3 regions of the Pseudomonas sp. 32A genome follow, and region 1 is predicted to be linked to each of the others. Evidence: predicted binding sites of a transcription regulator. Region 1 holds the regulator's gene; each other region holds the start of a gene.

Evidence for each region. Region 1 encodes FliA, which starts transcription of late flagellar genes. Its sites were predicted from a motif close to CTAAAGTTTNNNNNNNNNNNGCCGNTAA; they were not measured.
Region 2: a site for FliA is predicted at 1,775-1,802, ahead of ACUN0G_RS27900 (methyl-accepting chemotaxis protein). Genes of this name have one in related genera too.
Region 3: a site for FliA is predicted at 3,913-3,940, ahead of ACUN0G_RS12355 (methyl-accepting chemotaxis protein). Genes of this name have one in related genera too.

What each region holds. Positions count from the first base shown of each region.
Region 1 is NZ_JBQYLY010000001.1:4,741,928-4,747,248, forward strand. Features, by position in the region: gene flhF (flagellar biosynthesis protein FlhF) at 1-769, shown strand, start outside; gene fleN (flagellar synthesis regulator FleN) at 875-1,708, shown strand; gene fliA (RNA polymerase sigma factor FliA) at 1,705-2,445, shown strand; gene ACUN0G_RS21955 (chemotaxis response regulator CheY) at 2,616-2,990, shown strand; gene ACUN0G_RS21960 (protein phosphatase CheZ) at 3,009-3,797, shown strand; gene ACUN0G_RS21965 (chemotaxis protein CheA) at 3,809-5,321, shown strand, end outside.
Region 2 is NZ_JBQYLY010000001.1:6,072,600-6,077,920, forward strand. Features, by position in the region: gene ACUN0G_RS27900 (methyl-accepting chemotaxis protein) at 1-1,717, opposite strand, end outside; gene ACUN0G_RS27905 (aldo/keto reductase) at 1,882-2,877, opposite strand; gene ACUN0G_RS27910 (LysR family transcriptional regulator) at 2,996-3,913, shown strand; gene ACUN0G_RS27915 (AraC family transcriptional regulator) at 3,904-4,809, opposite strand; gene ACUN0G_RS27920 (carboxymuconolactone decarboxylase family protein) at 4,912-5,321, shown strand, end outside.
Region 3 is NZ_JBQYLY010000001.1:2,721,712-2,727,032, forward strand. Features, by position in the region: gene ACUN0G_RS12345 (amino acid adenylation domain-containing protein) at 1-1,359, shown strand, start outside; gene ACUN0G_RS12350 (SRPBCC family protein) at 1,356-1,805, shown strand; gene ACUN0G_RS12355 (methyl-accepting chemotaxis protein) at 1,918-3,798, opposite strand; gene ACUN0G_RS12360 (sigma-70 family RNA polymerase sigma factor) at 4,078-4,578, shown strand; gene ACUN0G_RS12365 (FecR domain-containing protein) at 4,575-5,321, shown strand, end outside.

The DNA of each region.
Region 1 (5,321 bases):
GCAGCTGACCACGCAAATTGAAGAACCTCGCCAGGCCTGGCGCATGCTCCTGGCTCACCTGGCGCGGATGATCGTCACCCCGGAAATCGAACCCCTGGAAGAAGGCGGCGTGATTGCCATGGTCGGCCCTGCCGGCATGGGCAAGACCACCACCCTGGCCAAGCTGGCCGCACGTTACGTGCTCAAGTACGGCGCACAGAACATCGCGCTGGTGAGCATGGACAGCTACCGCATTGGCGCCCAGGAGCAACTCAAGACCCTGGGCCGCATCCTCAATGTGCCGGTGACCCACGTCGACCCGGGCCAGTCCCTGGCCAACGCCCTCGACCCGCTGCTGCGCAAGCGCGTAGTGCTGATTGACACCGCCGGCCTGCAAGCCAGCGACCCGGCCCTGCGCATGCAGCTGGAAAGCCTGGCGGGGCGCGGGATCAAATCCCGAAACTATTTGGTACTGGCCACTACCAGCCAGAAGCAGGTATTGACCGCCGCCTATCACAGCTACAAGCGCTGTGGGCTGGCGGGCTGCATCCTGACTAAACTGGATGAGACGGCGAGCCTGGGCGAAGTATTGAGCCTGGCCATCAGTCATGAATTACCGGTTGCTTACCTGACCGATGGGCCGCGGATCCCGGATGATTTACATCTGCCGCGCCGTCATCAGTTGGTCAGCCGGGCTGTCAGCGTGCAAATGCAGGAAGAACCGAGTGAGGAAGCGATGGCTGACATGTTTGCTGACCTCTACCACAGCCCGAACAAGCGTGTCGGCTGAGGCAGTATGAACACATTGCAAAGTATCTACATCGATGGCCTGCCAGCAGTTCACGCGGCCAACTTATGTAGCCTGCGTCTAAGCAAGACAAGGTAAAGAAATAAAATGGGCAGCATGCATCCCGTACAGGTGATCGCGGTGACCGGCGGCAAAGGTGGCGTCGGGAAAACTAACGTGTCAGTGAATTTGTCCCTGGCTCTGGCAGAGCTTGGCCGTCGCGTCATGCTGCTGGATGCTGACCTGGGTCTGGCGAACGTTGACGTTCTGCTGGGACTGACGCCCAAACATACCCTGGCCGATGTGATCGAAGGCCGCTGTGAGCTGCGCGACGTACTGTTGCAAGGCCCTGGCGGGATTCGCATCGTGCCGGCCGCTTCCGGCACCCAGAGCATGGTGCACCTGAGCCCGGCGCAGCATGCCGGCCTGATTCAGGCGTTCAGCGACATCGGCGACAACCTCGACGTGCTGGTGATCGACACCGCCGCCGGGATCGGCGAATCCGTGGTCAGCTTCGTGCGCGCAGCTCAGGAAGTATTGCTGGTGGTGTGCGATGAACCGACCTCGATCACCGACGCCTACGCCCTGATCAAGCTGCTCAACCGCGACTACGGCATGAACCGCTTCCGCGTGCTGGCCAACATGGCCCAAAGCCCACAGGAAGGGCGCAATCTGTTCGCCAAGTTGACCAAGGTCACAGATCGCTTCCTCGATGTCGCCTTACAATACGTTGGTGCAGTTCCCTACGACGAGTGCGTACGCAAGGCCGTGCAAAAGCAGCGTGCGGTCTATGAAGCGTTCCCTCGTTCGAAGTGCGCATTGGCGTTCAAGGCTATTGCCCAGAAGGTCGATACCTGGCCGTTGCCCGCCAACCCTCGGGGGCATCTGGAGTTTTTCGTCGAGCGATTGGTGCATCAGACGAGCGCAGGACCGGTGCTATGACAGCCAGCGGCTACAACCTTTACAAGAAGTCGGCACGTGACAGTCAGGTCGAATTGATCGAGCGCTATGCGCCCCTGGTCAAGCGCATTGCCTATCACTTGCTGGCGCGCTTGCCCGCCAGTGTCCAGGTCGAAGACTTGATCCAGGCCGGGATGATCGGCTTGCTCGAAGTGTCGACCAAATACGACGCGAGCAAGGGCGCGAGTTTCGAGACCTACGCGGGGATTCGTATCCGTGGAGCCATGCTCGATGAAGTGCGTAAAGGTGATTGGGCGCCGCGTTCGGTACACCGCAATACGCGGATGGTGAGTGACGCGATTCGCTCAATTGAAGCAAAAACCGGTCGCGACGCTAAAGATCACGAAGTTGCGGCCGAACTCCAATTGAGTCTCGACGATTATTACGGGATTTTGAACGACACCTTGGGCAGCCGCCTGTTCAGTTTCGACGACCTTTTGCAGGACGGCGAACATGAAGGGCTGCACGAGGACGGCGCGAGTGCTCATCTCGAACCGTCACGCGATCTGGAAGATGAACGCTTCCAGCGTGCGCTGGCGGACGCGATTGCCAATTTGCCGGAGCGTGAGCGACTGGTGTTGGCGCTGTACTACGACGAAGAGCTGAACCTCAAGGAAATCGGTGAGGTCCTGGGGGTCAGCGAATCGCGAGTCAGCCAGTTACACAGCCAGTGCGCGGCCCGCTTGCGGGGGCGTTTGGGAGAGTGGCGAGCGCGCTGACAGGCAGTGTGGGGACACTGCGAACGATACCGTCCGGGCTCTGCGCCCGGACGGGCTTGGCCCGTGGTGCGCCCCCGGTAGTCCTTTTTGTGTAACGCCTGTTGATTGATATGGCGCGCCCAGGTGCTGGGCGCGTTTAAGACTGCTTGGAGGTCGAATTGGACAAGAACATGAAAATCCTCATCGTTGATGACTTCTCAACGATGCGGCGGATCATAAAAAACCTGTTGCGTGACCTTGGGTTCACTAACACGGTCGAGGCGGATGACGGCATTACGGCGATTCCGATCCTCAACAGCGGGAGCATCGACTTTCTGGTAACAGACTGGAACATGCCGGGCATGACCGGTATCGATCTGCTGCGCCACGTGCGCGCTGATGAAAAACTGCGCAGCCTGCCTGTGCTGATGGTGACCGCTGAAGCCAAGCGTGAACAGATCATCGAAGCCGCCCAAGCCGGGGTTAACGGCTACGTGGTCAAGCCATTCACTGCACTGGCCTTGAAAGAGAAGATCGAAAAGATCTTCGAACGCATCGGTCATTGATGCTGCCACGGGGGAGCTATGGAGCATAAAGAATCATCGCAGGCCGACTTTGAGTCGACCCTGAAAAAACATGCTCACCAACTTGTCGAAAGCCTTGAAAAAGGCCATTTCGGTGACGCGGTGCAGTTGATCCATGAGCTCAACCAGACCCGTGACCGCGGCCTGTACCAGGAAGTGGGCAAGCTCACGCGTGAGTTGCACAGTGCGATTGTCAATTTTCAGATTGACCCGCACATGCCCCAGGCCGAAGAAATCTCGCAGATCACGGATGCCACCGAACGCCTGTCCTATGTGGTCAGGCTGACTGAGGCGGCGGCCAACCGCACCATGGACCTGGTGGAAAACGCCACGCCTCTGGTCAACGGTATGGCCAGTGAAGCCAAGGCCCTGAGCACTGACTGGGGCCGGTTCATGCGTCGGGAAGTGGGCGCTGAAGAGTTTCGTGAACTGGCGCGTCGGGTTGAAGGCTTTTTGTCCCGCAGCGAGCAGGAAAACCGTACGGTTTCCAGCAACCTGAATGACATTCTGCTGGCCCAGGACTACCAGGATCTCACCGGTCAGGTGATCAAACGCGTGACCCAACTGGTCACCGAAGTGGAGAGCAACCTGCTCAAACTGGTGTTGATGGCGGGTCAAGTTGACCGGTTTGCCGGCATCGAACATGACCGCGAAGCGATCCTTTCTGAAAAAGATCCACAAAAACACCTCGCCAAGGGTGAAGGTCCGCAGATTCATGCCGATAAACGTGAAGACGTTGTATCCGGGCAAGACGACGTAGACGATTTGCTGTCCAGTTTAGGCTTCTAAGGAGCACACCCATGAGCTTCGGCGCCGATGAAGAAATCCTTCAGGATTTCCTTGTAGAGGCCGGCGAAATTTTAGAGCAACTGTCGGAACAACTGGTCGAGCTGGAAAGCCGACCGGATGATGCGAACCTGCTCAATGCAATTTTTCGCGGTTTTCACACTGTAAAAGGGGGCGCCGGCTTCCTCCAGCTCCACGAGCTGGTGGAGTGCTGTCACATCGCCGAGAACGTGTTCGACATCCTGCGCAAGGGTGAGCGACACGTCGACTCGGAACTGATGGACGTGATCCTGGAAGCGCTGGACGCGGTCAACGGCATGTTCAGTGAAGTGCGCGAACGTGCACCGATCACGGCCGCCACTCCGGAACTGCTGGCCGCCCTGGCGCGCCTGGCGGAACCTGCGGCCAATGCGCCGGTGGTCGAAGCGGTGGCTGAGCCTGTCGCCGAGCCCGCGGGCGACGTGACCGACAGCGAATTTGAACAACTGCTGGACTCGCTGAACGCCGTCAAGGCCGAAGCCGAGGCTCCGGCGGCCAGTACGCCGGCCATGGTGCCGACCACTGAAGACATCACCGACGCCGAGTTCGAGTCATTGCTCGACCAGTTGCACGGCAAGGGCCAGTTTGCCCCGGACGCGGTGGCCGCAGCGCCAGCGCCTACGGAAGCCGCGGCGCCTGCCAGCAACGAAATCACCGACGACGAATTTGAAGCGCTGCTGGACCAGTTGCATGGCAAAGGCTCGTTTGCTGCCGATGCACTGCCGGAAGTCGCCGCGACCGCCGCAACCGCTGCCACCCCTGCAGCACCCGCTGCTGCTGCTGCCGCTGCACCGGCTGCCGATGGACTGATCTCCGATCACGAATTCGAAGCCCTGCTGGATGAACTGCACGGCAAGGGCAAGTTCACCGAAGTGGTCGGCGCTGCTGCACCGGCTGCTACAGCTGCCGCTGCGGTGGCAACGCCAGCCCCGGTGGCCGCCAAGGCCGCTGCGCCAGTGGCTGCCAAACCTGCACCGGCCCCAGCACCTGCGCGTGCCGCTGCTGCTCCGGCCGCAGACAAGCAACCGGCCAGTGAAGCCGAAACCACCGTGCGGGTTGATACCGCGCGCCTGGACGACATCATGAACATGGTCGGCGAACTGGTGCTGGTGCGTAACCGCCTGGTGCGCCTGGGCCTGAACAGCGGCGATGAGGCCATGCAAAAGGCCGTGTCGAACCTCGACGTGGTCACCGCCGACCTGCAAACCGCTGTCATGAAGACCCGGATGCAGCCGATCAAGAAAGTCTTCGGCCGCTTCCCGCGTCTGGTTCGCGACCTGGCACGCCAGCTCAAGAAAGAGATCAACCTGGAACTGGTGGGTGAAGAAACCGACCTCGACAAAAACCTTGTCGAGGCCCTGGCCGACCCGCTGGTCCACTTGGTGCGCAACGCAGTCGACCACGGCATCGAGTCCCCGGAAGAACGTGAAGCCTCGGGCAAGAACCGCCTGGGCAAAGTGATCCTGGCGGCCGAACAGGAAGGCGACC
Region 2 (5,321 bases), 1.3 Mb from region 1:
TGGCCTGGGTGGCTTCCATGGCCGTCACCGAGGAACTCACGCCCGTGGTCAGGCGCGCCAGCATCTCATTGATCTGCGAGGTGCTGGCCTGGGTGCGGGCGGCGAGGGCGCGGACTTCGTCGGCCACCACCGCAAACCCGCGGCCTTGTTCGCCGGCCCGGGCGGCTTCGATGGCCGCGTTGAGTGCCAGCAGGTTGGTCTGGCCGGCGATGGCGCCGATCACGCCGAGGGTTTCGGTGATGCGCGCGGCATCCTGGCGCATGTTTTCCACGGTGTGGGTGGCGCTGGAGACTTCGCCGATCAACGCGCTGACGCTGCGGGACGCTTCCCCGACCACCACCCGCGAACGGTCGGCGTGCTCATTGGCGCGCTGGGTGAACGCAGCAGTTTCGGCGGCGTTCTCGGCCACGGTATCGGCGGTAGAGCTCATCTCGGTGATAGCGGTGACGGTCTGGTCGGTTTCCGAGGCATGACGCACCAGGATCTGGTTGGTCTGGGCCGAGGTCTGCTGCAACTGCGCCAGGCTCGACGACATGGCGCCGGTCGCCTGCGTCACTTCACCGATCATGTTCTGCAGGTAGACGATAAAGCGGTTCACCGAATGGCCAATCGCGCCCAGTTCGTCCTCGGCACGGATGGTGATGCGCCGGGTCAGGTCGGCGTCGCCGTTGGACAGCGCGTCGATGTTGGTTTTCAGCGCAGTCATCCGGTGTACCAGCTGGCGGATGGCGTACACCTGCAACAGCACCAGCAGCAGAATCATCGGGATTTGCAGCATCGCCAGCGTACCCAGCACATCATCACGTTGGGCGGTGATCAGCGAAGTCGGCAGCGCAGTAGCGAGGAACCATGGTGTGCCCTCGATCGGGCGCATGAAGAAGGTGCTGGCCACGCCCTGGTTGTCGAACTCACTGCGCTGCAGGGATTGGTCGCGATGGGCCAGGCCGGCGCTGACCTGGGCGGCAAAGGCCGAGGTGCCGACCAGTTCGCTGATGTTTTTCAACACCACCGGGCCGCTGATACGCGTGCTGTTGCTGATGATCTTGCCGTCGCCTTCGACAATCAGCATTTGCGCGTCAAGGTCTTTTTCCTTGCCGGCCACCAGGTCGTTGAAGAAGCCCAGGGTCACGTCGATGGTGGCGACGCCATACGCGGCGCCGTCACGCTGGATCGCCATGGCGCAGTTGGTGCGCGGTTCCTGACTGGCGTCATCCTTGTAGGCCGCCGCCCAGGCGCACTGGCCGCGGGGCGAGGCGAGGCCGCCTTTGTACCAGCTCTGGTCGTAGTAGTTGGGGGCCGCGTCGCTGTTCCAGAACGTATTGACCGCCAGCTTGCCCGAGGCATCGCGGTGCCAGAAGGTGCTGTGCTTGTTGCGGCCCGGCGTGCGCTGGTTGGGCAGGGGCCAGATGCCGCCGCCGAACACTTTCAATTCGCCGTACTGGTCCACCAGGCCGGGCAGCACCTTGTCGATGGCGTCGCTGTCCAGCAGCGGGATGGTTTGGGTGATGCTGCGTTGCTGGGCCTGAACCTTGTTCAACTCGCCCTGGATCTGCTCGGCCACTTCGGCAATGCGATTGAGGGCCACCTGTTCTTCGGTGTGGCGCAGCTTGGGGGCCACCAACTGTCCGATGCCCACGACCGTCAAGACGAATAACAACAGGACGAACAGCACCAGAAACAGGGTGTAGCGGGCTTGGATAGAGCGCAATGAGGGCATGGGGTCGTCCTTACGAAGCGTTATTGTGCGACGCGGCTTTGTTAGAGCTTCGAAGGGCTATCGGCTTGGGAAGGGCGAGCTTGAGGCACTGTCGTGCAAGAAAATCCAGGGCAAGGATTTAAGGAGCGGAGCTGGCGAGCCAGCCCCGGTCCAGCGTGGCAGGATTATTTGTCCAGCATCTGCATAACCGCTTCCGGATAACGTAAACCGGCTGTCGCATTGGCCGGGAAGATCGCCTCCAGCGCCGCCAGCTCGGCCGGGCTGAGCTTGACCTCCAATGCCGCGACGTTTTCTTCCAGGTACTTGCGTTGCTTGGTCCCCGGGATCGGGATCAGGTAATCCCCTTGCGCCAGCACCCAGGCCAACGCCAGTTGCCCGGCCGTCACGGCCTTGTCGGCAGCCAGGGCTTGTACCTGGTCCACCAGCAGCAGGTTCTTCGCAAAGTTCTCGCCCTGGAAACGCGGGCTGAACCGACGGTAGTCATCCGCCGCAAAATCATCCGGGCTTTTCAGCGCGCCGGTCAGGAAGCCCCGACCCAGTGGGCTGTAAGGCACAAACGCGATCCCCAGGCGTTCGCAGGCGGCGAGGCAACCGTTGTCCTCCTGATCACGGCTCCACAGCGAATATTCGCTTTGCAGGGCGCTGATGGGATGCACTTTATGAGCGCGCTCGAGGGTGGCCGCCGAGGCCTCACTCAGGCCCAGGTAACGCACCTTGCCTTGCTTGACCAACTCGGCCATGGCGCCGACGGTTTCTTCAATCGCCACTTCAGGGTCGATGCGGTGCTGGTAGTAGAGGTCCAGGGTTTCCACGCCGAGGCGTTTCAGGGTGCCGTCGATGGCGTCGCGAATGTATTCGGGACGGCCATTCACCCCACGCAACGCCGGGTTCGCCGGGTCACGCACGATGCCGAACTTGCTGGCGAGAAACACCTGGTCGCGCTTGCCGGCGATGGCTTTGCCAATCAGTTCTTCGTTGGTATGGGGGCCGTACATGTCGGCGGTGTCCAGCAGGTTGATCCCCAGTTCCAGGGCGCGGTGCAGAGTGGCGATGGCTTCGGTGGTGTCGGTGCCGGTGGTGTAGAAATCGGTCATGCCCATGCAGCCGAGGCCGATGGCGGACACCTGGGGACCGTTTTTACCGAGTTGACGTGTGTGCATGGGTCCAGCTCCTGTGTGGGAAGGGCTCCATTGTTGCCCTCGACAAAAGCGGGATAAACCGGCTAAAACCGCTATCACTATTATGAAATTCTAAATAATCCTTGAAGGAAACCGGCCCGTGGACCGTTTTAATGCGATGCGAGTGTTCGTGCGGATTGTCGAACTGGGCGGGTTTGCCAAGGCGGCTGACAGCCTGCAACTGCCGCGCGCCTCGGTCACCATCCTGATCAAGCAACTGGAGGCACACCTTGGGGTGCAACTGTTGCAGCGCACCACGCGCCAGGTCAGCCCGACCCTGGACGGTGCCGCCTACTACCAGCGTTGCGTGAGCCTGCTGGCGGACCTTGAGGAAACCGAGGCGGTATTCTCCACCAGCCGACGAAACCCGCGCGGCACGTTGCGTATCGATATGCCGTCCGGGATCGGGCGTTTCCTGGTGATTCCGGCAATGCCCGAGTTCACCACACGTTACCCGCAGATTGATCTGGAAATCGGCCTCAACGACCGCCCGGTGGACCTGATCCGCGAAGGCGTTGACTGCGTGTTGCGCGGCGGCCTGGCGCTGGATGAGTCACTGGTGGCCCGGCCGCTGGCAATGATGGATCAAGTGACCTGCGCCAGTCCCGGGTACTTGCAGCAGTTCGGTATGCCATCGACGCTGGATGACCTGGCCGGCCATCAAGTAGTGGAATATTTCTCCAGCACCAGCGGCAAGCGTTATGGCCTGGAGTTTCAGATCGGCAACGATATCCGTTTGGTCGACCTGCCCAAGCAAGTGGCGGTCAACAGTGCCGATGGCTACCTGGCGGCCTGTGAAGCGGGTTACGGCCTGGTGCAGACGCCTTACTACCACGCCGTTCGCCAGTTGGAAGCGGGCACCTTGGTGGAGGTGCTGGCGCATGAGCCCCCGCCGAAGTTGCCGCTCACTGCGTTGTACCCGCCCCATAGGCAACTGTCGCAACGGGTGCGGGTATTTGTAGATTGGCTGGTGGAGCTTTGCGCCCGGCCGGGCAACGGGTTGCAGCGTCAGCCTTGAGCCTTGCGGTAGGCGCCGGGCTGGATGCCGGTGACTTTATGGAAGGCGCGGGTAAAGGCGGCGACCGATTGATAACCCACGGCGAGGGATACGTCCGCCACCGTCTGGTCTTGCTTGAACAGCTGGCAGGCGTGGCGCACGCGCATCATCAGCAGCACTTGCCCCGGCGACTGGCCGCAGAGTTCATTGAAGCGCTTGAAGAACGCCGACCGCGACAAGCCGGTGCAGGCCGCCATGCTTTCCAGGGTCCAGGGATCGGCGGGGCGTGCAATCAACTGTTCCAGCAGGTTGGCAAACGCCGGTTGCCGGGCCAGCGCCGCGAGCCCGCCGAGGTCGGTGTTGTCCAGCACCTGTTGGCGCAGCACGTACAGAAACAGCAGGTGGCACAGGCGCTCCAGCAAGGCGGGCGAGGGCGCTGGCGTGCGCTCGCATTCCTGCAGGATCAATTCGAACAGGTTGCGCGCAGCGGTCAGCGAAGGGTCACCGGCCCGCAGGATGATCCAGGCGGGCAGGGTGTCGACAATCATCGCCGACAGCCCGGACTGGAAATGAAAGAACCCGCACACCAAACCCACGCCGTCACTCGCCTGGTTGTCCAGCGGCACCATTGGCTTGCGCGGGCATTCCTGGGCGCCGGCGGCAGTGCCATCGCTGGACAAGCGGTATGCCAGGTCCCGCAGCAGGAAAACCGCATCACCGTTGTTCAGTGGGTAAGGGGTCGGGTCGCCATCGATGTGCATCCAGCACTGCCCTTGCACCACCAGGTGAAAACTCGCGCTCGCCAGACCGTGGGTGCTGGCGTGCCAGTCGCCGCAGTAACGCCCGACGTGAAACAGACTGGTGTTGAGTTCGAGGCTATCTAATAACCAATCGACAAGGGAACTGGACGAATTCATCTAACGGAAAGACTCTAGAGCAAGTAATCGCTACTTTAGACTATTGAGCGGATTTTTTATAACCAACAGACTTGGTACACGATTCCATGAGGAGACCACTCCATGTCCCGCGTACCGATGCTAACCCTGGAAACCGCCCCTGAAGCGGCCAAGCCCTTTCTGGAAACTGCCCTGAAGGGTTCCGGGTTCATCCCCAATCTGTTGGCGGTGCTGGCCAATGCCCCGGCAGCACTGGAAACCTACATCACCGTGTCGGGCCTGAACGCCAAGTCCGACCTGAGCCTGGCCGACCGCGAAGTGGTGCAACTGATTGCCGCCACGAACCACGGTTGCGATTTCTGCGTCGCCGGGCACACTGCTGTAGCGCGCAACAAGGCCAAGCTGCCGGAAGACGTGATCGACGCCCTGCGCCAGCGTGGCGAACTGCCCAACGAGCGTTATGAGACACTGGCCGCGTTCACCCGTGAAGTGATCGCCACCCGCGGTGATGTCAGCGACGCCGGCTACGCCGC
Region 3 (5,321 bases), 2.0 Mb from region 1:
TTGTCGACGGATGAAAGCTTCTTCAATCTCGGTGGCCATTCCATCCTCCTGTCGAGGATGCTGCTGCGCATTCGCGAGCAGTTCGGGCGCAGCCTCTCCCTCAGCCGTTTTTTTGAGACCCCCACGGTCCGCACCCTCGCGACGCTGATGGGTGACGATGCACCTCCCGAAGCACCGACCGGCCAGGCAACCCGGGATGCGCTGCGTGAGCTGCATTTGCAGGCATTGCCAGAGGACCGGGCAGGCGAACGTCGTAAAGTGATCGTGACCGGGGCCAACAGTTTTCTCGGGGTGCATATCGTCGAGGCGTTACTGGCCGAGGGCGCACTTGAAGTGGCGTGCCTGGTGCGCGATCACCCTGGACATTCGGCGACCGAGAGGTTTGCCGAGGCACTGCGCGAGTACCGCCTGGAACACCTGGACCTGAGCCGGGTGCGGGTGTATGCCGCCGACATCAGTCAGCCGCGTCTTGGCTTGGCCAGCGAGGCGTATGAGTACCTCGCCGGGACGTTCGGCGTGTTGGTGCACAACGCCGCCCACGTCAATCACGTAATGGACTACGCCACGCTGGCCAAGGACAACGTCGAACCCGTGCTGGAATGCCTGCGCCTGTGTGAAACCCGGTGCAAGAAGGTCTTCAACTTTATCTCGACGCTGTCGGCGGCCAGTAGCGTCGACGCACAAGGCCAGGTTCTCGAAACACTCGCTGCCACCAACCCGCCGCTCTACATCCAGAATGGCTACAACCTGTCCAAATGGGTCGCGGAACGCTTGCTGGGACGGGCCGCCGAGCAAGGAACGTGGGTCAATATCCACCGTCCCGGGAACATCAGTTTCAACAGCCGCAGCGGTGTCTGCGAACCACAGAAAAATCGCCTGATGCTGATGCTCAAAGGCTCACTCCAGCTGGGCCTGGTGCCCCGCCTCAAGCTGAATTTTGACTTGATGCCCGTGGACTTTCTTGCCCGGTTTATTGCGTTCCACAGTGGCCGCTGTGGTGATGGAGGAACCGTGTTCAACCTGCACAACCCGCGGCCCTTGAGCTGGGAAACCTACGTCGACGCCTTTCGCCAGGCAGGCCATGCATTCGAACTGGTGAGCGTCGCCCACTGGCAACGTCACCTGCACACAGTAGATAGCCGCAATGCGCTGTTCGGCGTACTGGGTTTCTACCTGAATGGCGTGGGCGAGGACATCGGCGATACATCAATGATCCGGCATGACAACGCACGACGTGGCGTCGAGCAAATGGGCACGCACTACCCCGAGAAAAATCCGGCGCTGTTACGCAAGGGCTGCGAGTACCTCAAGAGCATCGGCTTCCTGCCGCCAGGCTCTCAATTGAAGGAAACCCTATGAAACCCGATACGTTGATTCGCAACCCTTGCGGCAAGCCTGTGGTGTCTTCAGTGATGGTTGCCTGTGATGCCGCACGTGCCTGGGCGGTAGTCGGTGATTTTTCTGGGTTTGATAGATTTATCCCCGCCTTGTCTCACATCGAAATGACCGGTGAGGGCACCGGATCGCTGCGCAAGAAATGCTTCCACGATGGAAATCTGGTGGTGGAACAACTCAACAGCCGGGACGAGCAGGCCATGCACATGAGCTGGACAACGATTTACAACACCTTGGACGTGGCACGGCTGTGGGCAGCCATGGATGTCGAAGCATTGGGAGAGCGCTGCTCACGGGTGACCTGGACGATCATCGCCGAACCGGTTGAACAGGGTATGGAAGAGTTTGAGCCGTTTGTGCAGGCATTCGCCGACAGCGCGCTGGAGAATGTGCGGGCGATGCTTGCCTGAACGGTAGGAGCGAGCTTGCTCGCGAAAAACGAATAGGCGAAACGGGCTATCTGATAGCGCTGCGTTACCGTTGACGTTCTTCGCGAGCAAGCTCGCTCCTACAGGTTAATCATCAGATTTTGAAACTGTCGACCAACTGCTTCAGCCGGTTGGCCTGTTGAGACAACGCGTCGCAATCCTTCAAGGTTTCGTTGAGGTTGGCCACGCCTTGCTGGTTCAGCAGGTTGATCTGGTTGATGTCGACGTTGAGGGTTTCCACCACGGCAGTCTGTTCCTCGGTGGCGGCCGCTACCGACTGGTTCATCCCGTCGATCTCGACGATCCGCTGAGTCACGCTGACCAGGCGCTCACCGGCCTGGTTGGCGACCTCGACGCTTTCTTCGCTGGAGGTCTGGCTGGCGTTCATCGTGGTCACAGCCTCACGCGAACCAATCTGCAGCGAGGTGATCATTTTGTGGATCTCCTCCGCCGACTCTTGGGTGCGGTGCGCCAGGTTGCGGACTTCATCCGCCACCACGGCAAACCCACGTCCGGCTTCACCGGCGCGCGCAGCCTCAATCGCAGCGTTGAGGGCCAGCAAGTTGGTTTGCTGGGAGATGCCTTTGATCACATCCAGGATGTGGCCAATGTTGTCGGTGCTGGCGTTCAGGGTTTCAATCTGTGTGCAGGACAGGCTGATTTTTTGCGAAAGCTCCGACATCGCGAGGATGGTTTTCTCCACCACCTTGCGCCCGTCATCAGCCTGCTCGCTGGCACCGCTGGCGTGTTGCGAAGCATCAGCGGCGTTGCGCGCGATTTCCTGAGTGGCGGCACCCAGCTCGTTGATTGCCGCGGCCACGCTGTTGGTACGGGCGCTTTGTTCGTCGGAGCCGACGATCGATGCGTTGGACGAGGCCATTACACGCTGGGACAAGTCATGTACTTGGCGGGTAGCCGAGGAAACTTCGGAAATTGACGCGTGAATACGCTCGACGAACTGGTTGAAGGCACTGCCCAAGTCACCGAATTCATCCTTGCTTTCCACGGTCAGGCGGCGGGTCAAGTCACCCTCGCCCTGGGCAATGTCCTGCATGGCGCGCCCCATGGTGGTCAGCGGGCGCATCAAGACCTGGATCAGCAGGCTCAGGAACACCGCGATGGCGGCGACTGCAATAAACATGGCGATCAATGCCGAGGTGCGGAACTTGCCCAGCGGTGCGTAGGCTTTGTCTTTGTCGATCGACAGGCCGATGTACCAATCTGCATTCGGTAACCCGCTGATCGGGGTGAAGGACAGGATCCGTTCCTGGCCATTGAGGACCACTTCCTGGCTGACCTTCTCGATGCGTACGTTAGTGCCCGGGTAGATGTCCTTGAGGTTTTTCATCACCTGGTCCTGGTCCGGGCTGACGATCACCTGGCCGTCACCGCTGACCAGGAATGCATGGCCGATGCCGCCGAAATCCACCGAATTGATGATCTTCACCAGGGTTTGCAGGCTCAGGTCACCGCCAACCACGCCTAGCAGTTCACCATTCTTTTTCACCGGCATCGCGATGGTCACGATCAGCCCACCTACCGCTGCCATATAGGGCGGCGTGAGCATGGTCTTGTCGGCGGCCACCGCTTGTTTGTACCAAGGACGCTGACGTGGGTCATAGTCATCCGGCATTTTGGCGTCGGGCCGTTGGGTGAACACACCGTTGGTTGAACCGACGTAGGTGAACTGGAAGTTGGAGGTAAATGCCGACTGGTCGACCAACCCCGGAAGATCGGCAGCGCTGCCCTGGTGGGCCACGTTTTGCGCCAGGCTTTCCAACACCAGTACCCGGCCGCTGAGCCAGTTCTGCACACTGCTGGCGGTCAGCTCACCGGACTGCTGGATAGACGATTCCAGGTTTTGCCGGATGGTGTTGCGCTGCAGGTAGTCGTTGTAGAACGTGAATAACGCGAAGGCCAGAACCACTACGCCTGACGCGGCCAACAGAATTTTATGACTGAACTTGAGATTCATTTCATTGACTTCTTTTTGCCAAAAGGGGGTGAGCGTGCCGGATGCAACATTCCATGTAACGGGATAGGCAGACTCTGTGACTGCTCTATTTCGGTGCACGCATGGCTCGTCAGGCTGTCGGCCAAGTCAGGATAAATCTTAGGAATTTGTGAGAAGCATCTGCTTTTTGCGTCAGAAGCCGACCAGCGGTAGCCCCCCGATGGCAGGAGTTGCAAAATTTTTCAGCCTTGCCGACAATGCGACTAATTATCATTTGTGACGCTTTGCCAGGCCGCGTGAATGCCCTCTTCCGAGTACGCAGTACAGACGCTCTATAGCAACCATCATGGCTGGCTGAACACCTGGCTGCGCAGCCGACTGGGTAATGCAGCAGATGCGGCAGACCTGGCGCAGGACACGTTCGTGCGCTTGCTGCAAAAAACCGAACGCTTCGAACTCAAGGCTCCTCGGGCCTTCCTGCGCACCATCGCCCGAGGCCTGGTGATCGATCATTGGCGTCGCGAAGAAATCGAGCGCGCCTATCTGGAGTCCATCGCGCATTTGCCCGACGCCTTGGCACCGAGTGCTGAAGAGCGTGCGCTGATTCTGGAATTGCTGGAGTCCGTCGCCCGGCTTCTGGACGGACTCAAGCCCAAGGTGCGCAAGGCGTTTCTACTGGCTCAGTGCGACGGGCTGACATACAAGCAGATTGCGCAGCAGATGGGCGTGTCGTTGCGCTCGGTGGAGCGGTATGTCGCCGAGGCCCTGTATCACTGTTATGTGCTGCGGTATGAGGCATGACCTCGATGGATAACACGGCGCGCTCCGGGCCCGACCCGCAGGTGGTCAAGCAGGCCATCAGCTGGATGCTGCGCTTGCGTAATAATCGCGCGAATGTCCGGTTGAAGGCGCAGTGCGAGCACTGGCGTGAGGCTCATCATGAACACGAGTTGGCCTGGCAACGCGTGCAGGCGCTGCAACATGAGTTGAGCAGCCAGTTAGCGGCGATTCCTGGCGCCCATGCGACGCTGGAGAACAGTGCCCAGCGCCTTGGTCGCCGGCAAGCGTTGAAGGTGTTGTCCGGTGTGCTGTTGATGGGCTCGGCGGCCTGGGTCAGCCGAGACCTCACCGGTTGGCAGCGTTGGACCTCGGACCTGGCTACCACCACCGGCGAGCGTCGCAGCGTGCAACTGCCGGATGGCACACGCCTGCAGCTCAACACCGACAGCGCGGTGGACCTGGACTTCAACCCGCAGCAACGCCTGATCACGTTGGTACGCGGGGAAATCCTGGTGACCTGCGGCGCCGTTGCGACCGCACCGTTGCTGGTTCGCACGCGCCATGGCTTGTTCGAAGGCATCGACGGGCGGTTTGTGGTGCGTCAGGACGGTGATTGCACGCGCTTGAGCGTGGCTTCAGGCAACGTCGCGATTCATTCACCCCATACCGCCGACGGACTGTTCACTCAAGTGCATGCAGGAGAAAGCTACGTGGTGCGTCAGAACGGGGCCGTTCTCGCGCCGCCCTCGGATATGGATACTGGG